2 regions of the Agromyces sp. LHK192 genome follow, and region 1 is predicted to be linked to the other one. Evidence: riboswitches for the same ligand, from Rfam matches in the RefSeq annotation. Region 1 holds a riboswitch; the other holds the start of a gene.
The links. Region 1 has a riboswitch for thiamine pyrophosphate ahead of thiM (hydroxyethylthiazole kinase). Riboswitches for the same ligand answer to the same signal wherever they lie in the genome.
Positions count from the first base shown of each region.

Region 2: another riboswitch for thiamine pyrophosphate. It lies ahead of ELQ40_RS10555 (ECF transporter S component); the one in region 1 lies ahead of thiM (hydroxyethylthiazole kinase).

Region 1 covers NZ_CP034753.1:3,409,311-3,423,685, reverse strand. Annotated here, with positions in the region: gene ELQ40_RS19225 (hypothetical protein) at 69-1,628, shown strand; gene ELQ40_RS15520 (PhzF family phenazine biosynthesis protein) at 1,625-2,497, shown strand; gene ELQ40_RS15515 (pyridoxamine 5'-phosphate oxidase family protein) at 2,568-3,035, shown strand; gene ELQ40_RS15510 (metalloregulator ArsR/SmtB family transcription factor) at 3,076-3,936, shown strand; gene ELQ40_RS15505 (dihydrofolate reductase family protein) at 3,938-4,555, shown strand; gene ELQ40_RS15500 (MFS transporter) at 4,524-5,924, opposite strand; gene ELQ40_RS15495 (bifunctional hydroxymethylpyrimidine kinase/phosphomethylpyrimidine kinase) at 5,921-7,507, opposite strand; gene thiE (thiamine phosphate synthase) at 7,504-8,169, opposite strand; gene thiM (hydroxyethylthiazole kinase) at 8,166-9,065, opposite strand; TPP riboswitch at 9,056-9,177, opposite strand; gene glsA (glutaminase A) at 9,244-10,467, opposite strand; gene ELQ40_RS15475 (hypothetical protein) at 10,663-11,013, shown strand; gene ELQ40_RS15470 (nuclear transport factor 2 family protein) at 11,033-11,503, opposite strand; gene ELQ40_RS15465 (NAD(P)-dependent oxidoreductase) at 11,548-12,402, opposite strand; gene ppk2 (polyphosphate kinase 2) at 12,407-13,222, opposite strand; gene ELQ40_RS15455 (DUF389 domain-containing protein) at 13,350-14,375, opposite strand, start outside.
Region 2 covers NZ_CP034753.1:2,334,148-2,348,522, forward strand. Annotated here, with positions in the region: gene ELQ40_RS10535 (hypothetical protein) at 1-224, opposite strand, end outside; gene ELQ40_RS10540 (hypothetical protein) at 275-832, opposite strand; gene ELQ40_RS10545 (energy-coupling factor transporter transmembrane protein EcfT) at 829-1,662, opposite strand; gene ELQ40_RS10550 (ABC transporter ATP-binding protein) at 1,659-3,170, opposite strand; gene ELQ40_RS10555 (ECF transporter S component) at 3,173-3,802, opposite strand; TPP riboswitch at 3,840-3,950, opposite strand; gene ELQ40_RS10560 (hypothetical protein) at 4,008-4,343, opposite strand; gene ELQ40_RS10565 (DNA polymerase IV) at 4,397-5,665, opposite strand; gene ELQ40_RS10570 (hypothetical protein) at 5,714-6,460, opposite strand; gene gatB (Asp-tRNA(Asn)/Glu-tRNA(Gln) amidotransferase subunit GatB) at 6,591-8,123, opposite strand; gene gatA (Asp-tRNA(Asn)/Glu-tRNA(Gln) amidotransferase subunit GatA) at 8,123-9,664, opposite strand; gene gatC (Asp-tRNA(Asn)/Glu-tRNA(Gln) amidotransferase subunit GatC) at 9,661-9,963, opposite strand; gene ELQ40_RS10590 (alkaline phosphatase family protein) at 10,014-11,801, opposite strand; gene ligA (NAD-dependent DNA ligase LigA) at 11,779-14,175, opposite strand; gene ELQ40_RS10600 (hypothetical protein) at 14,264-14,375, opposite strand, start outside.

The DNA.
Region 1 (14,375 bases):
TCGGGGGAGGCATCCCCCCGCCGACCCCTGGCGGCCGAGCGTTCGGCCGAGCCCGAACCGGAGCGTGCATGACGTCCCCTGACCACGACGAGCCCATCCCGGGGTTCAACGCGTCGTTCGCCGAGCTCGAGGATTGGCTGGGGCGTGCCGCGCTTGCCGCCGACCCCCTGAGCGACGAGTCGATCATCGGCGCACCGGCGGCTGCCGAGTCCCGCGTGGCCGTCGCCGAGGAGGCGCCCGCGACGCGCGCCGGCCGACGCCGTGCTGCGACGGAAGCCGTCGCGGCACCCCAGGTGCCGATCGCGGCGAAGGTCTCGGCCCTGCGCCGCGCCGACGACGCGCAGCGCTACTACGTGTGCTCCCACGAACCGAGCGGCGAGTACGTCGAGGTGATCGTCTCGGTCGCCGACGAAGGGCGCCGCCGCTACTTCACCACGATCGACGGCGACCGGCTCCGCGAGGTCGACGAGGGGCACTTCGACCGTCAGGTCGAGAGCGGCTCGAGGTCGCTGCTCGAACTCGACGAGCGCGAGATGGCCGAGCTCGAGGCCGAACTCGACTTCGTGCGACCGGTGCGAGGCCGTGATCCGCTCGCCGAAGCGGGTGCGGCGTCGGCCGTCGACGCCGACGAGGCGGAGCCATCCGTGGCGCGCACGCCGCCGGCAGCGAGCGCAGCGGATGCCTCGGGCCCGGTGCCTCGCAGCATGTGGGCGCCGCCGGCACCCGAGCTCGAACCGGAGCCCGTGGCTGTGGTCCAGCCCGTGGCCGAGGTCCAGCCCGTGGCCGAGGTCCAGCCCGTGGCCGAGCCGAAGACGGTGGTCGAGCTGGAGCCGGAGCCGGAGTCCGAGCCGGAGCCCATGGCCGAGATCGAGCCCGTGGCCGAGCCGGAGCCCGTGGCCGAGCCGGAGCCCGTGGCCGAGCCGGAGCCCGTGGCCGAGCCGGAGCCCGGGGCCGAGCCCACCCCAGAATTCATCGCGGAGCCCGCAGCGGCCCCGCACCACGAGGTCGTCGCCGCGCATGGCGACGTTGCGCCGCAGGCGCTGGAATCCGATCAGGAGGCAGAGATGACCGGAACGACGACGGGGTCATACGAGCGGATCGACGGCGGGGCAGCCGGCCAGACGTCGCTCGCGACCCAGACGGCGGCCGCGGTCCCGGCCGCGCAGGTCCCCGCGGCGCCGGCGGCACCCGCCGCGGCCGCGCAGATCGCACTGGCGAAGGGCATCGCGTTCGTCGCGCACCGCGGGCAGGTCGACAAGGTCGGCGCCGAGTACATCGACCACCCCGGTCGGGTCGCCGAGCGGTTCGACGAGGCGTCCGAGCCCGAGCTCGTCGCCGCGGCCTGGCTGCACGACGTCGTCGAGGACTCCCCGATGACGGCGAAGGACCTGCTCGACGCGGGCGTGCAGCCCGCGGTCGTCGAGATCGTGCGCCTGCTGACGCGCACCTCCGACGTGTCCGAGTCCGACTACTACGCGCGGATCCGCCAGCACGCGGGCGCCCGCCGGGTGAAGCTCGCCGACATCGCCGACAACTCGGCGCCGTGGCGCGTGCGCAAGCTCGACCATGACACGCAGGCGCGCCTGTCCGAGAAGTATCGCAACGCCCGGGCGGCGCTCGGCGCGTGAGGTCCGCGCCCGAGGTCCTGCGGTACACCGCCTTCAGCACCGACCCCGAAGGCGGCAATCCCGCCGGCGTGGTGCTCGATGCCGGCGGGCTCGACGACGAGGCCATGCAGCGCATCGCCGCCGAGGTCGACTACGCCGAGACGGCCTTCGTCACGGGGGCCGTCGACGACGGCGCGCTCGGCATCCGCTACTTCTCGCCGATCGCGGAGGTGCCGTTCTGCGGCCATGCGACGGTGGCGACCGCCGTCGCGCTCGCCGAGCGCGGGCGGGCGGGTGCCGACGGCGCGATCCGCTTCGCGACGCCCGTCGGGGAGGTGTCGATCGTCGTCGGGCGCGACGAGCAGGGCGCGCGCGGCGCGTTCACGAGCATCGAGCCGTCGGTGTCGGAGTTGGCCCCAGGCGACCTCGACGCGATCCTCGGGCTGCTCGGCCTCGACGCGCGCGACCTCGACACGGACCTGCCTCCCAGGATCGCCGACGCCGGCAACCCGCATCCGGTCATCGTGCTCGCCGACGCGCCGGTGTTCGACGGGTTCCGGTTCGACCCCGACGCGGTGCGGGCGCTCATGGACGCCCGGGGCTGGCCCGCCACGATCACGGTCCTGCACCGTGCCGGCGACGGCCGGTACGTCGCACGGAACCTGTTTCCGGTCGGCCGGATCACGGAGGATCCCGCGACGGGATCTGCCGCCGCCGCGGTCGGGGGATACCTCCGCAGCCTCGGCCGCGTGCCGTCGACGGGCCGCATCCAGATCGAGCAGGGCGCCCACGTCGGCCGGCCCGGCCTGCTCACGGTCGACATCCCGTCGGCGGGCGGGATCACGGTCTCGGGCCACGCCGTGCCGATCGAGGCGCCGACGCCGGCGTGACGGCGCGCACACCGGTGACGACCCGAGTCGCGCGGTCGCACCGACGACGTGCGTGCGTATCGTGTCGGACATGGATGCCGCTCCCCTGAGCCCGTTCGAACGTGCGCGTCGCGTGGTCGAGGCGAACACCTACCTCACGCTCGCGACCGCCGACGCCTCGGGGAACCCGTGGGCGACCCCGGTCTGGTTCGCACCGAGTGACGACCTCCGCGACTGGTACTGGATGTCACGGCCGGCGACACGGCATTCGGCGAACCTCGCGGAGCGCGGGTCCGCGGCGTTCGCGGTGTTCGACTCGGGGTCGTCCACCAGCGGGGCCCAGGCCGTGTACGGCGAAGGTGCGGTGTCGCCGGTCGCCGAGGACGACCTCGACCGGCACCTCGCCGTCTACGCCGAGCGGTCGATCGAGCGGGGCGAGGGTGTCTGGGACCGTTCGCGGGTCACGGGCTCTGCGCCGCTGCGGTTGTACCGGCTGCACGCCTCGGCGCTCTACGCCCTCGACGAGAACGAGCACCGGCTCGAGGTCCTCCTCGAATAGTCGTTGACAGGAATATTCGAATAGGTGAATACTGAGGTCCATGACCTCGATGATGTTCGCCGCACTCGGCGACGAGAACCGCTGGCGGATGCTGCAGGCGCTCGCCGAGCGACCGCGCTCGGTCGGCGTGCTCGCTGAGCTGACCGGACTGCGCCAACCGCAGACGACCAAGCACCTGCAGACCCTCGCTCGAGCCGGCCTGGTGGTCGTCCACCCCGCCGCGAATCGGCGCTACTACGGCCTCCGCGAGGAGCCGCTGCGCGAACTCGCGGCGGCGCTTTCCGAGTTGGCCGACCGGGTCGCCGAACACCGAGACCGCGGTGAGTCCTTCGAGCAGATGGCCGCCGCGATCGAGACCGAACGACTCGCCGCCGACCGCCCGAACTGGGCCGACGACCGCCGATACGCCTTCACGCGGTCGATCGACGCCCCGCTCCGGGACGTGTGGCGCCGGATCACCGAGGCCGAGCTGCTCGCCGCCTGGTGGTCCCCACGCGACCTCCGGCTGTCCGAGCTGGAGTTCACGCCCGCCGTCGGCGGCCGGGTCGTCTTCGAGTACGTCGATGCCGACGACCCCGACGGGGCGGGCGGCGTTGTCGGGCGGGCCGAGGGCCGCGTCGACGCCGTCGACCCGGACCGGCGGATCGCCTTCCACACGACCCCGCTGCTCCCCGACGGCTCCGCGGCGTTCACCGCCCACCTCGACCTCGCCCTGAGCGGCGTCGACGGCGCGGTCACGCTCGAGGTCGACTACCGCATCACGGACAGCGTGATCGAGTCCGCCGACTTCGTCGCCGGCATTCGGACCGGCATGGAGGAATCGCTCGACGCGCTCGTGCGCGTCGCGGAAGCCGAGGCCGGCAGCACCAGCACTCCCACCACCGAGATCCAGGAGGATTGAGATGAACACCACCGAGACCACCACCACGCGCGACGTCGTCGTCAACATGAGCCTGTCGATCGACGGCCGGTACCACGGCCCCGCCGGGCCGCACGACATGAGCTGGATCGTGCCGTACGCGGTCACCGACGCGGCCCGCGACCACCTGACCGACCTGTGGAGCTCCGCGACGACCCAGCTGCTCGGCCGGGTCAACGCCGAGGGCTTCTTCGGCTATTGGCCCCCGGTCGCCGACCAGGCCGACGCCGAACCGCGCGACCGGGCCTACGCCGCCTGGATGCGCGACGCGGAGGCCGTCGTGCTGTCGAGGACGCTCACCGAGTCGCCGTGGCCGAACGCCGAGATCGTGAACCGGCCGGCGGCCGAGGTCGTCGGCGAGCTCCGGCAGCGCGAGGGCGGCGACATCGTCGTCTTCTCGAGTGCGAGCGTCATCCGCGAATTGCTCGAGGCCGATGCCGTCGACGTGCTCAGCCTGGGGATCTTCCCGGTGATCGTCGGCAGCGGCCCGCGGCTGTTCGAAGACGGGCTGCCCGCCGCGACCTGGAAGCTCGAGCGCGAGGTCCACGGCGAGGAGGGCGCGGTCTTCCTCACGTACCGTCGCGATCGCTCGGCCGACTGAGGCCGCCGACGGCGGCCGGCGTCGCATCGGGCAGCGCCCCGACGGCGCCGGCCGCCGACCGCGCGACCAGTGCGCCGGCGATGCCGACGGCGGCGCCGACCACCATCATGAGCGCGACGGGCCACCAGTGCCCGGCCAGCGCGACCAGGGCGGTGGCGAGCATGGGCGCGAGCCCCCCGCCGACGACCGCAGCCGCCTCGCGGCCGAGCGTGATGCCCGAGTAGCGCACCTCCGTCGGGAACAGCGACGCGTAGAGCACCGGCTGCACGCTGTCGGTCGCGGCGTTCATCGTGCCGAGGATGAGCGTCACCGACCCGATGATGAGCGCCGCAGACGCCGTGTCGAGCGCGAGGAACAGCGGCACGGTGAGCACGCCGAGGCCGGCGAGTCCGCCGATGACGACGGGCACCGCCCCGACCCGGTCGCCGAGGCGACCCCACAGCGGGCACAGCAGGGCCGCGAGTCCGGCGCCGCAGAGCAGCGCGGTCAGGGTCACCCACCGCTCGAGCCCGAGGGTGGTCGTCGCGTAGCTCAGGCAGAACACCGAGATGACGTAGAACACGGCGTTCTGGCCGGTGCGCATGAGGAACACGGCGACGACGCCGCGCGGCTGCCGGAACGCGTCGAGCAGGGGCCGCCGCGACAGCCGGTCGCGAGCACGGGCCGTCGTGAAGTCGGCCGTCTCGTCGACGCCGCGGCGCAGCAGCACGCCGATGGCGAGCAGCACGATGCTGGCCAGGAACGGCACCCGCCAGCCCCATGCGAAGAGCGCCTCCTCGTCGACGAGCGCGACGACGATCACGAACGCGAGGTTGCCGAGCACGAGCCCCAGGTAGAGCGCGCTCTGGATGAACGACCCGCGGAAGCCGTTGCGCCCCCGGGTGCCGTGATCGCCCGAGCCCTCCACCGCGAGCAGCGCCGCCCCGCCCCACTCGCCGCCGGTCGCCGCGCCCTGCAGCATGCGCAGCGCGACGAGCAGCACGGGTGCGAGCGCGCCGACCTGCGCGTAGGTCGGCAGCAGGCCGATGCCGACGGTCGCGGCGCCCATCAGGGCGACGGTCGCGACGAGCGTCGGCCGACGGCCGATGCGGTCGCCGAGCCAGGCCCACGCGATGCCGCCGATCGGGCGGGCGATGAACCCGGTCGCGAACGTCGCGAACGACAGGATCGCCGCGAGCGTCGGGTCGCTGCCCGGGAAGAACAGCACCGGGAACACGAGGGCGGCGGCCGTTCCGTAGAGGAAGAAGTCGTACCACTCGAGGAGCGTGCCGAAGGATGCCGCGAGCAGCGCCTTGCGCGCGCGACCCCGCGTGCCCGGCGATGCGCCGGGGGACCCGGTCGGGCCGGTTGCGACGATCGCCGCGCTCATGCCCGCACCGCCTCGACGGTCGAGCCGTCGCCCGAGGCATCCGACGGCTCGGCGGTCGAGGAGGGCGCGGAGCGACGGTCTGCGCCGTCTCGAGTCCCCATCGGCGCCGCGAAGAACGCGAGCTCGTGCTCCGACGACCGGCGGAACGCGTCGCGCATGCGCTCGCGCAGCTCGGGCGTCGCGTGCGCGGCGGCATCCGTCACGAATTCGATCGCATGCCGGGTCGCCGCCGAGAAGCCGGGGTCACCGTAGGTCGCGAGCCAGGAGGCGTACGGGTGCTCCGCATCCCGGGCGAGGTCGCCGAAGTCGCCCGCGGCGAGGCGCTCGCCGAGGTCGGTGTAGAGCCAGAAGCACGGCAGGGCGGCGGCGATCAGCACCGGGTACTCGGCCCTGGCGGCCGACGCCAGCAGGTGGTCGAGGTAGGCGGTGGTCGTGGCGTCCGGTCGTGCGGTCGCCGCGGCATCCGCTCCGCCGAGCCGGGTCTCGTGGAGTTCGAGCTCGCCGACGATGCAGCCGTGCGCCGAGTTCGCCCAGAATCCCTGGGCCGCCGAGTCGGGTGCGAGGCGGGCCGCCTGCGCGAGCACGCGCGCATAGTCGCGCAGGTAGAGGGCGTCCTGCGCGATGTAGCGCAGGAAGGGTTCGCGCTCGAGCGTGCCGTCGGCGAGCTGCCGGATGAACGGCAGGTCGTCGATGCCGGCGCGCACGTCGGCGATGCCGGCCCACCAGTCGGCCTCCACCTCGGCGGGGGTCGGCGCGGTGTCGAGGCCGCCGCGCGACCAGAGCCCCGCGAAGTGGTGCACGGGTCCGTGACCGGCCCCGACGGCGAGCGACTCGCCGTGGCGCAGCGACTCGCGCAGCCAGCGCCGGGCCTCGTCGATGGCGGGCTCCCATGCGCCGAGCGCGACCCGGAGCGTCGCGATCGCCGACGACAGCGAGCATCCGGTGCCGTGCGTCGCCGACGTCGCGATTCGGGTGCCGGGGAACTCGACGATCGACGCGGATGCCGCATCGACCAGCGCATCGGGTGCGTCGGCGCCGCCGACGTGTCCGCCCTTCGCGAGCACCCGCACGCCGAAGCTCGCCGACACGGCCTCGGCCTGCGCGATGACGCCGGCCCAGTCGCCCGCCGGCGCCGTGCGCGCCAGCACCGCGAGCTCGGGCACGTTCGGCGTGATCAGGTCGGCCAGCGGCAGCAGTTCGCGCAGTGCCTGTTCGGCGTCGGCGTCGAGCAGGCGATGCCCGCTGGTCGACACCATCACGGGGTCGAGCACCACGATGGGCGGACGGCTCCGGCGCAGCCACGCGCCGACCGTGCGGATCACGTCGGCGTTCGCGAGCATGCCGATCTTCACGGCGTCGATCGCGATGTCGTCGGAGACCGCGGCCAACTGCTCGGCGAGGAACGCGACCGGCGGCACGTGCACGTCGCGCACGCCCTGCGTGTTCTGCGCGGTGAGCGCGGTGATCGCGGCCATGCCGTAGCCGCCGACCGCGGCGATCGACTTGAGGTCGGCCTGGATGCCGGCGCCGCCCGACGGGTCGCTGCCGGCGATGCTGAGGACGCGGGGGATCGGCCGGCTCATCGCGCCGCCTCCCACGCCGAGGCGAACGATCTCGCGGCCTCGGCCGGATCCTCTGCGGCGCAGATCGCGGAGACGACCGCAAGGCCCGCGGCCCCGGCCGCGCGGAGTGCGGGAGCATCCGACTGCCCGACTCCGCCGATCGCGACGCACGGCAGGTCGGTCGCGGCGGCGAACCGGGCGAACCCGTCGACGCCCAGCACCGGCGGGTGGTCGGGCTTGGTCGGGGTGGGGCGGATGACGCCGACGCCGAGGTAGTCGACCGTGCCCGCGGGCACGCGCGCCAGCGCGGCGAGGTGCTCGGGCTGGTTCGCGGTCAGGCCGACGATCGCGTCGGCGCCGAGTGCCGCCCGGGCGCGTTCCACGGCGGGGTCGGCCTGTCCGAGGTGCACGCCGTCGACGCGGATGCCGCGGGCCCGCGCCGCGATCGCGGCGTCGAGCCGGTCGTTGACGACGAGCACGGCGCGCCCGTCGATCGCGTCGGCGAGCTCGCCGAGCTGCTCCACGATCTCGGCGTCGGTCGCGCGCTTGTCGCGAAGCTGCACGATGCGCACCCCGCCCGCGACCGCGTCGGCGACCACGGCCGCCACGCCGCGTTCGCCGCACAGCACCGGGTCGGTCACCAGGTAGAGGGAGAGGTCGAGGGCCGTTCGCACGCCGGTCACGCGAGCACCTCCTCGGCCGGCGTCGCGGCGCCGGTCAGGGTCAGGTGCGCGCGGTCGTGCAGATCGGCCGAGTCGACGACGGCGAGCGCGTCGAGGAACCCCACGGCGAAGGTGCCCGGGCCGACCGGCGCGCCGTCGGCGCCGGGCGTCGCCGCGAGCTCAGCAGCGACGGTGTAGACGAGGTTCGCCGCGACGACGGCCTCGAACGCCGAGACCTCCGTGCCGCGCGCAGCGGCGAGGAACGCCGCCGTGACCGCGCCGAGCGAGCATCCGCCGCCCGTCACGCGCGTGAGCAGCGCGTCGCCGTTGGCGACCCGCGCGGTCTGCACGCCGTCGGTGATGAGGTCGACCGGGCCCGACACCGCGACGATGGCGCCCGAGTCGAGCGCGAGCCGGCGGGCCGCGTCGGCCGCGGCATCCGTCGTGTCGGCGGCATCGACGCCCCGGCCGCCACCGCCGGAACCCGCCAGCGCGAGGATCTCCGACGCGTTGCCGCGGATCGCGGTCGGCCGCGACGCCAGCAACTCGTGCGCGAGCGCGGTCCGCACCGGCAGCACGCCGATCGCGACCGGGTCGAGGACCCACGGCGTGCCCGCGGCGCTGGCCGCGGCGACGGCCTCGCGGGCGGCGTCGCGCTGCTCGGCCTGCGGCGTGCCGAGGTTCACGAGCAGGCCGCCGGCGATGCCCGCGAACATGCCCGCCTCCTCGGGGATGTCGACCATCGCCGGCGACGCGCCGACGGCGAGCAGCGCGTTCGCGGAGAAGTTCTTCACCACCGTGTTGGTGATGCAGTGGATGAGCGGGCCCGTCGATCTGAGACGGTGGAGCACCGCGATCGCGGTCTCCGTCACCTCGGTCGATCGGCGGGCAGGGTCGATGAACAGGCGATCGCGCATGGCGACATCCCTTCGCTAGTCCGAACTAGATCAGGTTCGACGGGTGTGATCTCAGCCGCGGATGCCCCGCACGACGATCGCGCGGAGCGGGGCGGCACCCCGTGTCACTCCGACCGAGCATAGACCCACGCGGATGCCGCGTGCCGAGCATGACCGTCGTGGTCGCGGACGTCCTCCGTCAGCGCTCGGGGTCCAGTACGCCGTCGGGATCCCGCAGTGCGATGGCGGGTCCGCCGTCGGGCCTCGGGCCGACGATGGACGGCAGTTCGCGGAGCACCTCGCGCACGGCGCCGCCGACGCGGGTCACTCCCTCGAGGTCGAGCACGAGGCATCCGTCGCCGCCGAGGAGGGGCCGCAACCGGGTCGCGAGCTCCTCGACCTGGGCGAAGTGGAGCTCGCCGCGCAGGTGCGCGATCCGGTGGTCGCCGTCTTCGCTGACGGCGGCGATCGGCGACCGCATCTCCGGCCCCTGCGAGAGTACATGCAGACCGAACCGTGCCGAGAGCGCCTCGAGGATCGCCACGCCCCGCACGCTGTTGCCGCGCGCGTCGAGGCGGGGGCTGAACGTGCCGATCCCGAACTGGCCCGGCTGCACGGCGACGATGCCGCCGCCCACGCCGCTCTTGCTGGGCAGCCCGACCCGGACGAGCCACGTTCCGGACTCGTCGTACATGCCGCAGCTCGTCATGACGGAGGTCGTCCACCTGGCCGCATCGGCGCTGATCACGCGGTCGCCCGTGAGCGGATTGACGCCGCCCGCGGCGAGGGTCGCCGCCATGATCGAGAGGTCCCTGGCGGTGACGGCGACCGAGCACTGGCGGAAGTACGCGGTCGTCGCGACCTCGACGCTCGAGGTGAGCGCGCCCGTCGCCCGTGCGAGGTGCGCGAGCGCGAGGTTGCGGTCGGCGGTGCCGGCCTCCGACGAGAACACCTCCTCGTCGACGACGAGGTCGCGGGCGGCGAACCGCCCGAGGCCGTCGACGATGTGGGCCGCCTTCGCCTCGGCCGTGCCGCCTAGGATGAGCGAGGAGGTGACGATGGCACCCGCGTTGATCATCGGGTTGAGCGGGCGCCCGGTCGCCTCGTCGAGGCTGATGGCGTTGAACGGCTCGCCGCTCGGCTCGAGTCCGACGTGTTCGAGCACCGCCTCGAGCCCGAGTGCGTCGACCGCGAGCGCGAACACGAACGGCTTCGACACCGACTGGATCGTGAACGCCGTGTCGGCGTCGCCGGCTACGTGCACGTCGCCGCGCACGCTCGCGATCGCGATGCCCAGTCGGTCGGGGTCGACCGCGGCCAGCTCGGGGATGTAGTCGGCGAGTTCGCCGCCCCCGACCGGCCGGGCGCGATCGAGCACGCGGTCGAGGATGGCCTGCACGGCGATGTCGAGGTCGAGCGGCATGCGCCCAGTCTCGTCGTGCGGACAGGTGTCGGCCAGTCTCGGTTGCCCCGTGAACGGGGGTGTCCCGTGACGCGCGCCGGGGCGGCGCAGCGCAGTAGCGTGGAGGCGCCGGTGCACCCCGACCGGCTGCTCCGCCCGCTTCCGGGCCGTGAGGCCCGCCCCCACGCACCACCGCGCAACCCCCTGCGAGGCATCATGAACCGTCGGATCATCGGCGTGTCCGCCGCGTTCGCCGCGGTCATCGTCGCCTGCGTCGTCTCGCCGATGGCCGGTGCCGCACAGCCCGCGGACCCCGTCCCGCCGGTGCCGTTCGCGATCGAGCGTGCCGGCGCGCTCGCCGCGGAGGCGGCGCGACTGCCGGAGGAGGTCGCGGCGGCGTCCACAGCGGAATCCGCGCCGGAGGCCACGCCGGCGGCTGCGCCTTCGGCGGTTCCGGACACGGTTCTCGGCCTGCCCGTCGAGGGGCTGGCGCTTGGTGGGTTCGCGGTGCTGGCCGGCGGGCTCGCCGTCGCCACGGTCCTGGTCGCGCGTCGCCAGAAGGCCTGAGGAGGTCGCGGCCGCCGGATCAGTCGGCGGTGACCGGCACCGTCGACGGCGCCGACGGCTTGCGATGCGTCCACCGGTACACGGCGTGCACGATCGCGAGCCCGAACCCGGTCGTGCCGTGCGGTCCGTACGGCTCGTACGCGCGCAGCTTCGTGATGTGTTCGCCATCGGTGTCGATCACGAACACCTGCGGGAAGTCCAGACGCCGTGCGCCCGCCTTCAGCACGTGGTGCGTCGAGGTCTCGACGACCGCCGACAGCCCGTCTTCGGTGAAGAACCAGCGCTCGATGTCGAACCGCATGCTCGTCATCTGCGAGAGCCCCCACTCGAGTCCCTCTCGCACGGCGACGATGCCCACCATCTCGGGGTACGGGTAGTGCGGGTCCCAGAAGACGACGTCCTCGTGCATCGTCGCGGCCGCGGCGGCGAGGTCGCGTGCCTCCACGCCGGCGAACATCGACTCGATCAGCTGCTGCACCCGTGCGGTCATGCCGCACAACGTAGCAGTCGGCGACGCGGGTCGCGGTTGCCGCGTCAGAACGTCGATCCGAGCGGATGCTCGTCGTCGGTGAACTCGCCGCCGATCGGGTCGTCGAGCGGAGCCGATGTCGGCGCGAGGGGCGATGCGGCGCCGTCGCGCGCGAAGGCGACCGCGAACGCGTCGTCCTGCGGCTCGTACCCGATCGCCCGCCCGGCGCTGAGGTCGAAGGCGTCGGGCGCGTTCGCCGACACGCCCCACACGATGTGGTGCGCTCCGTCGTCGAGCCGCAGGGTCGCCTCGATGAGCCGGGCCAGGTCGCCCGGCGACAGCCAGCGCGCGAGCGCACGTCCGGTCGCGGGCTCTGCGCCGAACTGGCAGATGCGAGCCGACACGACACCGAGGCCGTACCGGTCGGCGTAGACGCTGCCGAGCGCCTCGAGCGCGGCCTTGCTGACGCCGTAGTAGGTGTCCGGACGTGCGACGAGCACCTCGGTCGTCGCCGCGCTCGCCGCGTCGACGAAGCCGACGGCGTGGATGCTGCTCGCGAGCAGCACGTTCCGGGCTCCGCCGAGGCGCGCCGCCTCGAGCACCTTCTGCGTGCCATCGATGTTCACGCGCAGGATGTCGGCCCACGGCCGTTCCGACGACAGGGCGGCCAAGTGCACGACGCCGGATGCCCCGGCGAGCGCGGCGCGGATCGCCGGGGCATCCTCGATCGAGGCCCGATGCAGCTCGACGCGATCCGAGAGGTCGCCCCACGGCCCGTCGGCCGTGCTCGCGGGCAGGTCGGTGTCGATCAGCCGGAGGGTGCGCCCGGGCCGGTCGAGCAGGCGCACGATCTCGCGGCCGATCCGTCCCGACGCACCGGTGACGGCGACGACGTCGGGCTGGTCCGGCGGGCGCGGCATCCGCTCAATCCTTCGCGTCCGCCTGCGCGATCAGGTCGCCCGCGTGGTCAGGCACCGCGTTCGCCCAGTTGCGCGGCGGGCGCTCGTAGCTGCCCGACGCCGGGCGCGGCGGGATCACGATCTCGTCGCGATCGACCGGCTCGTACGGGATCTTCGACAGCAGGTGCGCGATCATGTTGATCCGCGACCGGCGCTTGTCGTCGCTCTCGACCTCGAACCAGGGCGCCTCGGCGATGTCGGTGTACTCGAACATGATGTCCTTGGCGCGCGAGTAGTCCTCCCACTTCGTGATCGAGAGCACGTCGTTCGGGCTCAGCTTCCACCGGCGCATCGGGTCCTCGAGGCGGGAGCGGAACCGCTCCTCCTGCACGACGTCGGAGACGCTGAACCAGTACTTCAGCAGGATGATGCCGTCCTCGACGAGCATGCGTTCGAACGTCGGCGCCTGGTGCAGGAACCGGTGGTACTCCTCGTTCGTGCAGTAGCCCATCACGCGCTCGACGCCGGCCCGGTTGTACCAGGAGCGGTCCATCAGCACGATCTCGCCGCCGGCGGGCAGGTGCGGAACGTAGCGCTGGAAGTACCAGCGAGTCTTGTCGCGCGCGCTCGGCGTCGGCAGGGCGACGATGCGCGTGACCCGGGGGTTCAGGTACTCGGAGACGCGCTTGATCGTGGAGCCCTTGCCCGCGGCATCCCGGCCCTCGAAGATGACCACCACCCTCGCGCCCGACTGCTGCACCCACGCCTGCATGTCGACGAGCTTCGCCTGCAGTGCGAGCAGTTCGCGCTCGTAGAGCGCCTTGGGCATCCGTTTCGCCATGCGGCCTCCTCGTCGTCGCCGTCGGTTCGTCGCCGTCGTGCTGTTCACCAATTCAGGACCAGATCGGTCATGAGTGCAATACGCGGCCATGACCGCGCTGATCCTGAAAAGGTGCGTGGGTGCGGGGCTACTCGCCGAGGTTCACCCGGTACGACGGGATGAAGTCGACCTCGACATCGGCGGGGTCGATGCCCGCGTCGGTGATCGCCTCGACGAGGGCGTACGGGTCGGGCACGGGTTCGGGTCCGGTGACCCGCACGAGGACCCCGTCGTCGGTCGCCGTGACCGACACGAGGTCCCAGTCGACGTCGTCGGCCCACTGCCGGGCGAGGTCGCCGACCCTGTCTTCGAGGACCGCCTCGCCGCTCGTGCGCACGCTCGTGAACGTCAGCGGGATCGCGACGATGACGAGCATCGCGAAGATCGCGAGGTACGAACTGCGCCGGCTCATCTGGCCGACGACGGGGGCCTTCGCCCGGTCGATGCCCCACCGCTGCACGCCGAACAGCGCCATCACGACGATGCCGGTGCCGAGGATGGCGGCCACGTTCGTGAGGAACAGCAGCAGGGCGCCGAGCGACTGGTCGACCGCGCCCGACTCCGCGGCGATGCCGACGACGGTGAGCGGCGGCACGAGCGAGATCGCGATGGCGACGCCCGGGAGCGTGTCGGAGATGTCCTTGCGCACGAGCGCGATCGAGCCGACGACGCCGGTCGCGAGCGCGGCGAGCAGGTCGATGAGCTTGGGTGAGACGCGCCCGGCGATCTGCGAGTTGGTCTCGGCGGTCATCGGATTCGAGACCAGCATGGCGACGAGGTAGCCGACCGCGATCGCGGCGGCGGCACCCGCCACCATCATCAGGAACGAGCGGGTCAGGTTGCCGCGGTCGCCGAGCACGGTCGAGAGCATCGTGCCCTGGATCGGGATCATCATGGGCGCGACGATCATGGCGCCGATGACGGTCGCGGTCGAGTCGGCGACGACGCCGGCGGATGCGATCACGGCGGACAGGATCAGCAGCATCCAGAATCGGGAGATGCGTCGGGTGCGGTGCGGGCCGTCGAAGAGCACGGCGTCGCGCATGTGCGCGATCGTGTTGAGTGCGTCGGACGGCGGCGGAGTGGGGTCCTCGGGCGCGGCCGGGCTGGGCGA
Region 2 (14,375 bases), 1.1 Mb from region 1:
TCCGAGTCGCCCGGATCGAACCGGAACCTCGCATGGATCCCCTCGTCGCCGTCGACCTGGTCGACACGGTCATACCAGAACAACGACTCGAGGCCGTCGACCGCCGCGACCCGGGCGAGCCGTTCCTCGGAGGCGCCGCCGACCAGCGCGCGACGTTCGAACTCCCCCTCGAGCGGGCCGTCGATGAACTCGGCGAGGTACTCGCCGGTCTCTGCTGCACTCATGGTGTCCACCGTACGCCCCGCGTGGCGGAGGACGCCCGAGCACGCCGCGATCATCCGATCCGGCTCCGCAGGATCAGGTCCGCCGCCACGTGTGGCCGCGTCCGTGCGACGTACCGTCGCCACTGCGCCTCCCACAGGTCCCAGTACGGATCGAACGCGCCGCCGTCACGGGCCAGCGCGGCGCGCTTGCGGAGGTCGTCGGATGCCACCAGCCACACGCGCGCCGCATCGAGTCGTCGCACCGCGGCGAAGGCGCCGCAGCCCTCGACGATCAGCGGGCGTCCCGGCGGCAGCCGGTCGATGCCCGCGACGACGCCCGCCGCCCAGTCCCAGCGCGGGACCGCACCGACGGCGCCCCGGGCGCGCGGGAGGAGCATCCGGCGCCGCACGGTCGACGCGCCCGCGTCGAGCCCGTGCCATCCCGGGTAGACGTCGTCGAGTCGGATCACGTCGATGCGACGGTCGGGCCATGCGCCCTGGAGGGTGCTCGCGAACGTCGACTTGCCACTGCCGCTCGCACCGTCGATCGCGATCACCGGACGGTGCACCGCGGCCGCCGCCCGGCGGACGGCGGCCACGGCGGCGTCGCAGGTCAGGGTCGGGGTCACGCCCACACCGGGTGGAACGTTCCCGCCGCGAGCGAGGCGCCGACCGCGAGCGCGGCGATGCCCGCCGCGATCGCGATCAGCCCGGCATCAGGAGCGCCGACGGTCGACGTGCGCGCCCACGTGCGGGGTCGATCGCTGCCGAATCCGCGGGCTTCCATCGCGGTCGCCAGCTTGCTGCCGCGACGGATCGCGAGCACGAGCAGCGCGAACGCCATGGTCGCGAAGCGGCGGATGGCACCATGGTCGCCGATCCCCCGAGCTCGTCGCGAGAGCGCCATGGCCCGCCAGTCCTCGACGAAGAGCCCGACGAGCCTGGTCCCGGCGAGAGCTCCGAGTACGAACCGGCTCGGCAACCGCCAGACCTGGGCGAGCCCGTCGGCGAGGTCGGTCGGATCGACGTCGAGGAACAACAGCACGGCGGGCAGGCCGATCGCGAGCACGCGGACGGTGACTGCGATGGCGAGCTCGATCGAGCCGTCGCTGATCCTCGCGAGCCAGACCTCGGCGTAGACCTCGCCTTCGGGCTGACCGTACAACAGCATCGAGATACCGGCGATCGGTGCCGCGACCAGGATCGGCCAGGTCCGTCGCACGAGCAGCCGCGGGGTCACACCGGCCGCGAAGAAGAGCACGAGCTGCACCCCCAGCGCGACGGCGGCGCTCACCCAGTCGACCGTGAGCAGCAGGGGCGTGGTCAGCACCATCGCCGCGGCGAGTCTGGTGACCGGGTTGACACGGTCGACGAACCGCAGGCGCACTCCCTCCCGTGTCCGCGCGCCTGCGTCGCGTGCTCCGGCCGCCTGCGCGGCGTCGGTTCTGACCGCGGTCATGCGGCCCTCCGATCGCTGCCGACGGTCGCGCTGCCGACGGTCGCGCCGCCGAGGGCCGGGCGCAGGTCGAGGTGCCGATCCCCCAGCGCCTCGCGAAACGCACGGTCATGCGTCACCGACAGCAGCGACACGCCGCCGTCGACCAGTTCGCGCAGCAGTCGCACGAGTTCGGTCCAGGTCACCCGGTCCTGGCCGAACGTCGGTTCATCGAGGATCACCACCGACGGTTGCGCGACGAGCACCGAGGCGACCGTCAGCCGTCGCTGCTCGCCGCCCGAGAGGGTGAACGGGTTGGCGGCAGCGAGGTGATCGAGTCGCAGTCGCTCGAGCACCTCGTCGAGGCGTCGTGCGGCGGCGTCGTCCCGCCGGCCGAGCGCCCGGAGGGCGACGCCGACCTCCTCGCGGACGGAGCGCGCGACGAACTGGTGCTCGGGCTCCTGGAACACCGTGCCGACGCGGCTCAGCAACTGCTTGGACCGCCACCGGATCGGCTCGGCTCCCGCCCCGCGCGCCAGCGCATCGGATGCCACGACCCGACCCGCGAGCGCCGGAAGCAGGCCGCCCATCGTGAGCGCCACGGTCGACTTGCCGGCACCGTTCGGTCCGGTCAGCACCGTGCTCGTCGCCTCGACCAGATCCAGGTCGAGGTCGGACTGCACGACCTTCCCGCGCGTCCGCCCGACGGAGAGGTGCTCGGCGCGCAACAGCGCGGGCCCACCGACGTCGCGTCGAGTCCCGGCGTCGGCCGGCACGCCGGGTACCCAGACCCCGGCATCGAGCAGCGCGGAACGGTGCGCCTCGAGCACGGCCTCCGGAGCACCGTCGGCGATCAGCCTGCCGTCCCGTCCGAAAACGACCATGCGGTCCACGAGCCCGAGCCACACGTCCACCCGGTGCTCGACGACGACGAAGGTGGCACCGGTCGCGTCGAGCACGCGGCCGACGGCATCGCGCACCTCGGCGACCCCGTCGGGGTCGAGGTTGGCGGTCGGCTCGTCGAGCAGCAGCAGCCCGGGTCGCATCGCGAGCGCACCCGCGAGGGCGAGGCGTTGCTTCTGACCGCCCGAGAGCGCGTTGGTCGGATGCTGCAGCGGGAGGTCCAGCCCGACCGCGTCGAGCGCCTGCTCGACGCGTCGCCAGATCTCCTCCGGGGGCACGCCGAGGTTCTCGCACCCGAACGCGACATCGTCGCCCACGCGGGCGAGGATCACCTGGGAGTCGGGGTCCTGGAGGACGAGCCCGGCCCGTCCCCGTGCGGCGGCGGGCTCCCTGCCGTCGACGAGGAGCGAGCCCTTCGACTCGCCCTCCTCCGCACCGCCGTGCACGCCGGCGAGCGCGTGGAGCAGCGTCGACTTGCCGCCGCCCGAAGGGCCGACGACGAGGACGCGCTCGCTCGGTCGTATCTCGAGGTCGACCCCGTCGACGGCCCAACGGATGCGGCCGGCGTGCCGCCAACCCCATCCCCTGGCCTCCACGGTCGCCGGAGCGAGCCGTTCGGTCCCGGTCATCCTCAGACCCGCTGCGTGACCGACTGACCGGCGGCGAATCGGTTCAGCGCGCCCGTCGCTGCGAGCGCCCTGACGATGAGCCATCCGAGCAGTCCTGCGAGTACCGCACCGGATACCAGGAGCGTGCCCAGGTAGATGCCGAGGAACTCCGCCGACTTCTGCAGGTTGCCGGAGGTGAACAGTTCGAGCGTCCAGGCACCGAGGCCTGCGGAAGCGCCGGCGAGCATCGCGGTCACGACGCCGAATCGCCGGTATGCGAAGGCGGCGAAGACCAGCTCGGCACCGAGACCTTGCGCCAGCCCCGAGTACAGGGTCTCGATGCCCCAGGCATTGCCGACGAGCGCGGAGACGAGTGCCGCGAGAAGCTCGACGAACAGCGCTGCGCCGGGCTTGCGGATCACGAGTCCGCCGAGGACCCCGCCGATGAGCCAGATGCCCACGGCGATGCCGCCGAGCCCGGGTGTGACCGCGTCGGCCGCGGAGAACCATGCGTACCCGACGTTGTTCCAGAAGAGGAAGAGGAGGCCGGTCGCGACGCCGAGGACGGCTGCCACGACGATGTCGACGACCCGCCAGCGGAGGTTGCGACGACCGGTGGCGGGTTCGGTTGCGACGGAGGTGGTTGCGTGCACTGTCGTGCCCTTTCGTTCGAAGGAAAGCGGCACGGGAACGAGATGTGATTGCCCTCCCTGCGCTGGCATGACCCAGATCAGGTTCGACGGTCGAAGGTTGGAGAACCTTCCTCTCAGCCCGGCTCACCGGACTCCCGTGTTCAGTGCACGAGTATACGCACGACCGGCCTCCGCCGTGCGCGCCCCTCGATGATGCGGTGAATGGTCAGCGCTTGAGCGCCCGGATGACCCAGCGCAGTGCCTTGCCGGTGACCCAGACGAGCGGCGTCGCCGCGAGGATCAGGCCGATGAGGTTCGGCTCGAACCGGACATCGCCGCCGCTCCTGCCGATGTATGCGCCGAGCGGAATGGAACCGCCGCCGCCACCGCCGCCCGATGCCTGCTGGCCCTCGTCGTCGGTGCCGTTGCCACCGCCGAAGCCGTACCAGCCGAGCGCGACGGGGATCACAGTGCTCCCGCCGACGTCGACGGGTTCGCCGTAGGACGTCTTGACGCCGACGCTGCCGACGTTCTCCGCGAGTTCGAGTACGAATTCAGCCATGCCGCCACGCTACCGGCGGCCGCGCCCACGCGACACCCCCTTGCGCTGGGAGCTCACGCCTCATCATCGTCGTCGAGGGGACGGCGGAACCTGGCACCCGCGACGGCGCCGCTACCGTCTCGACGGACGAGCGCCGCAGGCTTGACCGCACCCCGTCCGAACTTGGCGACGACCTCGTCGATCGTGCGTTCGGCGTCGCGCCAGTCCTCGTCGGGGTCCCACAGGGCGGCGCCGCCGCTCGGTCGGAGCTGCTCCGCTCGCACGCCCACCAGTCGGACCTTCACGCCCGCACCCACCAACTCGTCGAGCGCGCCGGACGCCTCCTCGTAGATGCGCCTGGCGACGTCGGTCGGCTCCGCCAGCGTGCGCGAGCGCGTCACGGTGCGGAAATCGCCGTACCGCAGCTTGAGCACCACGGTCCGGGCGGTCGTGCCCGCCTTGCGGAGCCTCGCGGCGACATTGCCTGCGAGCCCGAGCAGCGCCCTCCGGATCTCCTCCGGGTCGGTCAGGTCGTGGTCGAACGTCGTCTCGTGACCGATGCTGCGCTCGCTGCGCTGCACCGTGATCTCGCGAGGATCGATGCCGTTCGCGAGTTGCGTCAGTCGCGTCGCGAGCGCCGGTCCGACGGCGCGCTCGAGCGCCTCCGGCGGTGTCTCCGCGACATCGCCGACGGTCAGCAGGCCGATACGCGTCAGCGACTCCTCGGTCACCCGACCGACCCCCCACAGCGCCGAGACCGGCAGCGGCCGCAGGAACTCGAGCGTGTCGGCAGCGGGCACCACCAGCATCCCGTCGGGCTTCGCCCGACCCGACGCGACCTTCGCCACGTACTTGGTGGCGGCCACGCCGACCGAACAGGTGAGGCCGGTCTCGGCACGGACGCGTTCGCGGATCGACCAGGCGATCTGCCCGGGGCTGCCGTGCAGGCGGCGCGCGCCCGAGACGTCGAGGAACGCCTCGTCGATCGACAGCGGTTCGACCAACGGCGTCACGTCGCCGAGGATCTCCATCACGCGCTTCGAGTACTCCGTATACCTGCGATAGTCGCCGCGCAGCACGACGGCGTTCGGGCAGCGCTGGAGCGCGACCGACATCGGCATCGCCGAGTTCACCCCGTACCTGCGGGCCTCGTAACTGGCCGCAGCGACCACGCCGCGCCCCGCGGTTCCGCCGACGAGGACGGGCCTGCCGCGGAGCTCGGGACGGGAGAGCAGTTCGACCGAGACGAAGAACGCGTCCATGTCGACGTGCAGGATCGGGGTCGCCGAATCATCGACCGGGCCCGTCGTCACCTGCCGTGACGAGCCGTCCTGCTTGCTCACCCTGCGAGCCTACGTCGGGCCGCCGACATCGACCGCTGGGCGGGTCGATCAGAACCCGAAGTCACCGCCGAAATCGCCGCCGCCGAAGTCACCGCCGCCGAAGTCGCCCCAGCCGCCGTCGCCGGAGGCATCGGTGCCGGCCGCCTCGGTCGAGGCACCGGCATCGCCCGCACCGGCATCGCCCGCACCGGCATCGCCGGAGGCCTCGAATGCCGACGGGTCGGGCAGGAACGCCGACACGATCGCCGATCCGACCACGTACCCCGCGATCGAACCGAGCAGCGAACCGGCGAACATCGAACCGAACCCGGTCCCACCGAACTGCGGCCGCCCCGGCGCGCCCGGACCGCCCTGCTGGGCACCCGCCCCACCGGGTTGGCCGTATCCGGGCGCTCCCGGCTGGAACCCGGATGCCCCGGGCCCGGGGATCGACGACATCGTGCGTTCGATCGTGCCGGGCTGGCGCAGCTCGGCGCGCGTCGCGGCCCGTGCGAGCGCCGACGGCTCCTCGGACAGCACCTGCTCCCCCGGCGGCAGCTGCGCCGCGAGGTTCGCGTACACGAGGTGACGCTGCTGCGGCGTGAGCTTCGCGAACGCCTCGGCGTGCACGGCCTCGATGGACTCGGGCGGCGCGGTGCGAAGGAGGTAGCGATACCGCTCGACCGCGAGCTCGTCGTCGGTCATCGGCCGCCTGGCGGCGCCTCCGGGCGGAACCGGCCGACCCGGGCCGGGTACCGGCGGCACCGGCCGGCGCTGCGGCTCGGGCGTGCCGAAGAGTCGATCCAGGAATCCCATGACGTCCTCGTTCCTCTCGGGGTGACCCACACGGTATCCGTCGATCCCATCCGATTCCTGTGAACGGCACACGCCGAAGGGGCCGGTCACGTCATCGACGCGACCGGCCCCGGACGAAGTCGGGCGAGGACTACCCGGCGCTCGCGCGCTCCAGCACGAGCTCGCGCACGCGCGCGGCATCCGCCTTGCCCTGCATCGCCTTCATAACGGCGCCGATCACGGCGCCGGCCGCCTGCACCTTGCCGTCGCGGATCTTCTCGAGCACGTCGGGCTGGGCCGCGAGCGCCTCATCGATCGCCGCGATCAGGGCGCCGTCGTCGGAGACGACCGCGAGGCCCCGAGCGTCGACGATCTCCTGCGGCGTACCCTCGCCCGCGATCATGCCCTCGAGCACCTGCCGCGCGAGCTTGTCGGTGAGTGTGCCGGCGTCGACGAGTTGCTGCAGTTCGGCGACGGCGGCGGGCTCGACCAGCTCGGCCGGCTCCCGCCCCTCGGCGTTCGCGATGCGCTGCAGTTCGCCCGTCCACCACTTGCGGGCCGCGGCGGGCGAGGCACCGGCGGCGATGGTCGCCTCGACCTCGGCAATCAGGCCCGCGTTCACGACGCCCTGGAACTCGAGGTCGGTGAAGCCCCACTCGGTCTTGAGCCGTCGACGGTGCGCCGCGGGCGCCTCGGGCAGGGCCGCCCGGAGCTCCTCGATCAGCTCGGCCGAGGGCTCGACCGGCAGCAGGTCGGGTTCCGGGAAGTATCGGTAGTCGTCGGCGTCGGACTTCGGCCGGCCCGGGCTCGTCGTTCCCGTGTCCTCGTGCCAGTGGCGCGTCTCCTGCGTGATCGAGCCGCCTCCGGCGAGGATCGCCGCCTGGCGCTGGATCTCGTACCGCACCGCGCGCTCGATCGAACGGAACGAGTTCACGTTCTTCGTCTCCGTGCGGGTGCCGAACGGCGCGACCGGCTCGCCCTCGGCGGCACGGGGCCGCAACGAGACGTTCGCGTCGCAGCGCAGGTTGCCGCGCTCCATGCGTGCATCGGAGATGCCCAGCGACCGCGCGATGTCGCGGATCGTCGAGACGTATGCGCGCGCCAGCGCAGGGGCATCCGCCTCGGCACCGACGATCGGCCGCGTGACGATCTCGACGAGCGGCACACCCGCGCGGTTGTAGTCGACGAGCGAGTACTCGGCGCCCTGGATGCGGCCGGTCGCGCCGCCCACGTGGGTCAGCTTGCCGGCATCCTCCTCCATGTGCGCACGCTCGATCGGCACCTGGAAGACGCGGCCGTTCTCGAGCTCGACCTCGACCTCGCCGTCGAACGCGATCGGCTCGTCGTACTGCGAGATCTGGTAGTTCTTCGCGAGGTCCGGGTAGAAGTAGTTCTTGCGCGCGAAACGGCTCGACGGTGCGATCTCGCAGCCGAGCGCGAGCCCGAGCGAGATCGAGGAACGCACGGCCTCGCCGTTCACGACCGGCAGCGACCCGGGCAGGCCCAGGCACACCGGTGAGACGAGCGTGTTCGGCTCGGCGCCGTGGTTGGCCGAGTTCGCCGGGTTCGGCGCCGCCGAGAACATCTTCGTCGCGGTGTTCAGCTCGACGTGCACCTCGAGGCCGATGACCGGCTCGAACAGCTCGAGCGCCCGATCGAAGTCCATCAGTTCGACACGGGCCATCAGACGGCGCCTTCCTCGGTCGCGAGCAGTTCGTGGGTCGACAGCGCGGGTGCGCGGTCGAGCAGGGGCGCACCCCACTCGGCGAGCAGCAGCTGCTCGAGCGCACCGCCCACGTTGTAGAGGCGGGCGTCCTCGCGTGCCGGCGCGAGGAACTGGATGCCGACCGGCAGCCCGTCCTCCGGCGCGAGGCCGACCGGGAGCGAGATGCCCGGAACGCCGGCGAGGTTCGCCGGGATGGTCGCCACGTCGTTGAGGTACATCGACAGCGGGTCGTTCAACTTCTCGCCGAGCTTGAAGGCGGTGGTCGGCGCGGTCGGCGTGGCGAGCACGTCGACGTCCGCGAACGCGTGCTCGAAGTCGCGCTGCACGAGCGTGCGCACCTTCTGGGCGCTGCCGTAGTACGCGTCGTAGTAGCCGGCGGACAGGGCGTAGGTGCCGAGGATGATGCGGCGCTTGACCTCGGGGCCGAATCCGGCCTCGCGCGTCGCCGACATGACCTGCTCGACCGTGCCGCCGCCGTCGGGCGTGACCCGCAGGCCGAAGCGCACCGAGTCGAACTTCGCGAGGTTCGACGAGGCCTCGGCGGGCAGGATCAGGTAGTACGCGGCGATCGCGTGCTCGAAGTTCGGCGTGGAGACCTCGACGATCTCGGCGCCGTTGCGCTCGAGCAGGTCGATCGCCTCGTGGAACCGCTGGCGGACGCCGGGCTGGAAGCCGTCGGAGTCGAGTTCCTTGACGACGCCGATGCGCAGGCCCGAGACATCCGCTCGGCGTACCGCGTCGGCCATCGACGGCCACGCATCGGGGATCGAGGTCGAGTCGTGCGGGTCGTGCCCGGCGATGACGTCCTGCAGCAGGGCGGCATCGAGCACGGTGCGCGTGACCGGGCCGATCTGGTCGAGGCTCGACGCGAGGGCGATCGAACCGTATCGGCTCACGGCGCCGTAGGTCGGCTTCACGCCGACGGTCCCGGTGACGTGCGCGGGCTGGCGGATCGAGCCGCCGGTGTCGCTGCCGAGGGCGAGCGGCGCCTCGAACGCGGCGACCGCTGCGGCCGAGCCGCCGCCCGAGCCGCCCGGGATCCGGTCGAGGTCCCACGGGTTGTGGGTCGGACCGTACGCCGAGTGCTCGGTCGACGAGCCCATCGCGAACTCGTCCATGTTGGTCTTGCCGAGGGGCACCAGGCCGGCGTCGCGGATCTTGCGCACGGGCGTCGCGTCGTAGGGCGGGATCCAGCCCTCGAGGATGCGGGAGCCGGCGGTCGAGGGCATGCCCTCGGTCACCAGGACGTCCTTGACGGCGATCGGCACGCCGGCGAGCTCGCCGAGCTCGTCACCGGCCGCACGACGGCGGTCGACCTCGGCCGCGTCGGCGAGGGCACGATCGGATGCGACGTGGAGGAAGGCGTGCACCGCGCCGTCGACGGCGGCGATGCGGTCCAGGTGCGCGCGCGTCGCCTCGACGGACGAGACCTCGCCGGCGGACAGGCGGGCGGCGAGGTCGGACGCGGACAGTCGGATCAGGTCGTCGCCGTGGCTCACTGCTCCTCCCCCAGGATCGCGGAGACGACGAACCGATCGCCGTCGCGCTCGGGCGCCCCGGAGAGCGCCTGCTCGTTCGTCAGGACGTTGTCGCCGACGACGTCGTCGCGGAAGACGTTGCGCATCGGGATCGGGTGGCTCGTCGGCGGGACGTCGGGCGTCGCGACGGCGCTCACCTGCTCGACGGCCTGCATGATCTGGCCGAGTTCGGTGGTGAGGTGCGCGATCTCTTCCTCGGTGAGCGCGATGCGGGCGAGGTTCGCGAGATGCGCGACCTGCTCCGCACTGATTTCAGACATGCTGCTCCGAACGTGTCGTGGTGGGGATGCGTCGATTCTACCGGGGCGAGCTACTGGCCGAAGAGCCCGGCGCCACGACGGTTGAGCTCCTCGTAGGCCTGCTCGAACGTCTGCGGCTCAGGCGCGTCACCGGCGCCCGCCCTCGCGAGGAGCAACCCGATCAGCCCGCGCGCCGGAGGGCTCAGCGGCTTGTCCTTCGTGGCGTGCGCCGGGTGCGGCGCGGTCGACTCGGGATTCGGAGGAACGTACTGCGGCGTCGTAGTGGGCCAGGTGGACGGATGCCGCGGCTTGTCCATGTTCACGACGCTGAACAGGTCGTTGGCGCCCGCGTCGCGTCGGGTGAGCGGCTTCAGGCCGTGCAGCCGCGAGAGCGTCGCGATGACCGCGCCGTGGTGCATCTCGTCGTGGATGATCGTGCCGGCGCGCGTGTACGCCGAGACGGCGATGGCGGGGACCCGGCACCCGAGCCGGTCGAACTCGAACCCCATCTCGCCCGGATCCGCACCCTCGTGCGGCGGGATCGCCGCGGGCGGCGGGACGTGGTCGTACGTGCCGCCGTGCTCGTCGAACGTGATCAGGAGCATGGTGTTGATCGCGTTCGACCCGTCGGGGGTCGCGCTGCGCTTGACCGCCTCGTAGATGTTGTGGATCAGCAGTTCGCCGGCGCGGACATCGGAGATCGCGCTGTCGACGACCTCCTCGCCGTCGACCGTGGATTCGCGGAGCTTTCCGAACGGCGGATGGAAGTCGTTGTGGTTGTAGACCATGCGCGGCTCGATGAACGCGTAGGCGGGGAGCTCTCCCGCCTCGACGTCCTTGTAGAACTGGTCCATCGTCGCGAAATGCTCGGTCTTCCAGTACTGCTCGAGCACCGGTGCGTGCAGCACCCCGGTGAACGAGACCATCTGGAGCGCGTCGAAGTACACCTTCCAGGTGAGCCCGGCCTCCTCGAGCCGGTTGAACACCGTCGGCGTCGGTTCGGCGTCGAGCCACTTGTCGTAGCCGCCGCCGTGCTTGTTGGTCACGAACCCGTGCGACGTCGAGGCGTGGAAGAACGAGCGGTTGCAGAACGTCTGCGACGGGACGGCGCAGAACCAGTGATCGAACACCGCGAAGTTCTTGGCGAGCGTCGACAGCACCGGCAGCATCTCGGGCGAGAAGGAGCCCATGATCTGCTCCACCTCGTCGAGGCCCGGCTCCGTGCCCTTGCGCAGCCGCTCGGAGTTGTTGATGTAGTCGCTGACGAAGCCGTCCATCGTGGGCGTCTCACCCTTCGACGGCGCGTTGTACGGGTGCGCCATGTCGCCGACGCCGCTCGTGGCGTTGCCCCCGGGGTCGACGAGGTTGAACAGCTGCGTGTTGACGTGCGGGTACTCTTCGCCGGGGTCGGGATCGGGCCGGCCCATGATCTCGTCGGTCGGCCCGTCGTAGATGTGGGCCGCGAACACGGTGCCGTCCGGCGCCGCGTTCGAGTAGTCGCCGAACGCGAGACCCTCGAAGCTCTGGCCGCTCGGCACCGTGTCGGGCGTGTACAGGTACCCGAGGATGTTGTCGAACGAGCGGTTCTCGCCCATCACCACGACGACGTGGTCGAAGCCGGCCTCCTGCCGGGGCGTGAGCGCGGCGAAGTCGTCGGCGCCCTCCGCGAACCCCTGGGAGTAGCCGATCGCCGCGCCGGCCGCCGCACCGACCCCGCCTCCGACCACCGCGCCGGCGGCCGCCACACCGCCGAACTTCAGGAAGTCGCGGCGCGATCGTGCCCGTTGCCGCGCCTCACGACCGCCGCCTGCGCCCTGGTCGTCGCCGGCTGCTTCGTCATTCGTCGTCTGTCGCGGCATCCGCTCCCCCAGCCTCGCCCTGCTCCCCGAGCGCACCCGGCCCTTCCGTGACCAGCACGCGGAACTGCGCCGCGTCCAGCACGCGGATGCCCAACTCCTCGGCCTTCGCGAGCTTCGAGCCGGCACCCGGCCCGGCCGCGACGAAATCCGTCTTCTTCGACACGCTCGACGCCGCCTTGCCGCCCGCCTGGATGATGGCCTCCTGCGCCCCCTCGCGCGTGAAGCCCTCGAGCGAACCGGTCGCGACGATCGTGAGGCCCGCGAGCACGCCGCCGGCTTCGGCTGCGGCGCCCGGACCCGGATGCCCCGGCGTCGACCACTGCACGCCGGCCTCGGTCCAACGATCGACGATCTCGACGTGCCAAGCCTCGGCGAACCAGTCGGTGACGGCGTCGGCGATGATGCCGCCGACCCCCTCGACCTGGGCGAGCTCGTCGCGCGACGCGGCGCGGATGGCGTCGAGCGAGCCGAACCAGTCGGCGAGCGCGCGCGCCGCGACCGGGCCGACATGGCGGATGTTCAGCGACACGATCAGTCGCCAGAGCGGCTTCGCCTTCGCCTTCTCGAGCTCGGCGAGCAGCTTCTCGGCCGCACCGGACGGCAGCAGTTCGCGATGGCTCTTGCGGATGCCGAGCCGGCGCCGCTCGCCCGGGTCGAGTGCTTCGGTGCCGGGCGGGTAGGTCGCGGGCCCCCACTTCTGGAAGGGCGCCCGCCGCACCGGCTCACCGGTCTCGTCGTCGACCTTGGGCTCGCCGGTCTCGGCGTCGCGCACGACGACCTCGATCGGCACGAGTTCGTCGACCGTCAGGTCGAACAACCTCGCCTCGGTGCGCAGCGGCGGCTCGGACGGCGTGAACGGCTGCGTGAGCGCCGCGGCGGTGACCTCGCCGAGCGCCTCGATGTCGAGGCCTCCGCGCGAGCCGATGTGCTCGACCCTGCCGCGGACCTGGGCGGGACACGACTGCGCATTGGGACAGCGCAGGTCGATGTCGCCCTCCTTCATCGGCCGCAGCGGCGTGCCGCATTCGGGGCACCGCTCGGGCATCCGCCATTCGCGTTCGGTCCCGTCGCGCAGCGCTTCGACCGCACCGAGGATCTCGGGGATGACGTCGCCGGCCTTGCGCAGCACGACGGTGTCGCCGATCAGCACGCCCTTGGCCTTCACGACGTCCTGGTTGTGGAGCGTCGCCTGGCGAACGGTGGAGCCCGCGACCTTCACGGGCGCCATGATGGCGAACGGCGTCGCGCGGCCGGTGCGGCCGACGCCGACGGCGATGTCGAGGAGCTTGGTGTGCACCTCCTCCGGCGGGTACTTGTACGCGATCGCCCAGCGCGGCGCGCGGCTCGTGGCGCCGAGCTCGTCGTGCAGGTCGAGTTCGTCGATCTTGACGACGATCCCGTCGATCTCGTGCTCGACGTCGTGACGGTGCTCGCCCCAGTGCGCGATGAAGCCCGCGACCTCGTCGATCGAGCCGAACACCCGAGTGTGCGGCGAGACCGGCAGGCCCCAGCCGGCGATGAGGTCGTAGATGCCCGACTGCGAGTCGACCGGGGGGTCCTGCCAGGCGCCGATGCCGTGCAGGTGCAACGACAGCCGGCCGAGCCGTTCGCGCATGAGCTGCAGCTGTTCGGGCGACTTGTTCTCGCGGCGCTGGCGCAGGCTCCCTGCCGCCGTGTTGCGGGCGTTCGCGAACTCGGGGAACCGGACGGGGACCTCGGCCTCGGGCTTGCCCTTCGCGACCTGATCGGCGACGTACGCGGCCTGGAGCTCATGCTGGCGCTCGTTCAGCGCCTCGAAGTCGACGGTTTCGAGGAACACCTCGCCGCGGACCTCGAAGAACGCCGGCCATCCGTCGCCCGTCAGGCGACGCGGGATCGCCGGGATGAGCTCGACGTTCTCGGTGATGTCCTCGCCGACCCGACCGTCTCCACGCGTCGTCGCGGTCTCCAACACCCCGTCGCGGTAGGCGAGGCTGATCGCGAGCCCGTCGATCTTGAGTTCGGACAGCCAGCGGACGGGTCGCCCGGCGGCGGCCTGGGCCTTCGCCGCCCACTCGCGGAACTCGTCGATGCTGAAGACGTTGTCGAGGCTGAGCATGCGCTCGGCGTGCTCGTGGGTCGGGAAGCCGGCGGCCACGATGGCTGCGCCGACCTGCTGGGTCGGGCTGTCCTGCCCCGCGAGTTCGGGGAACGCGCGCTCGAGCGCCTCGAGCCGGCGGAACGCCTCGTCGTACTCGGCGTCGCTGAGCGCCGAGTCGCCGTCCGCGTAGTAGGCCAGCCTCGCCTGTTCGATCTGCGCACGGAGCGCGTCGGATTCGGCGCGGGCCGTATCGAAGTCGGTCGGGAGGGCGGTCGTTCCGGCGGAGTCGCTCACATCGCCATCCTACGAGCGGCCCCCGACGCGCCGGTGGCGCGCGGGGGCCGCAGGATCGCGCAGGCTTCGTCGCGGCGACGTGCCGGACTCAGCCCTGGAAGCCGAGCCGGTCGACGCGACGGTGGTACCGGGTGCCGGCGATGCCGCCGAGCACCGCGCCGCCGAGGCTCGCGACGGCGAGTGCGGCCGCCGACGTGAGG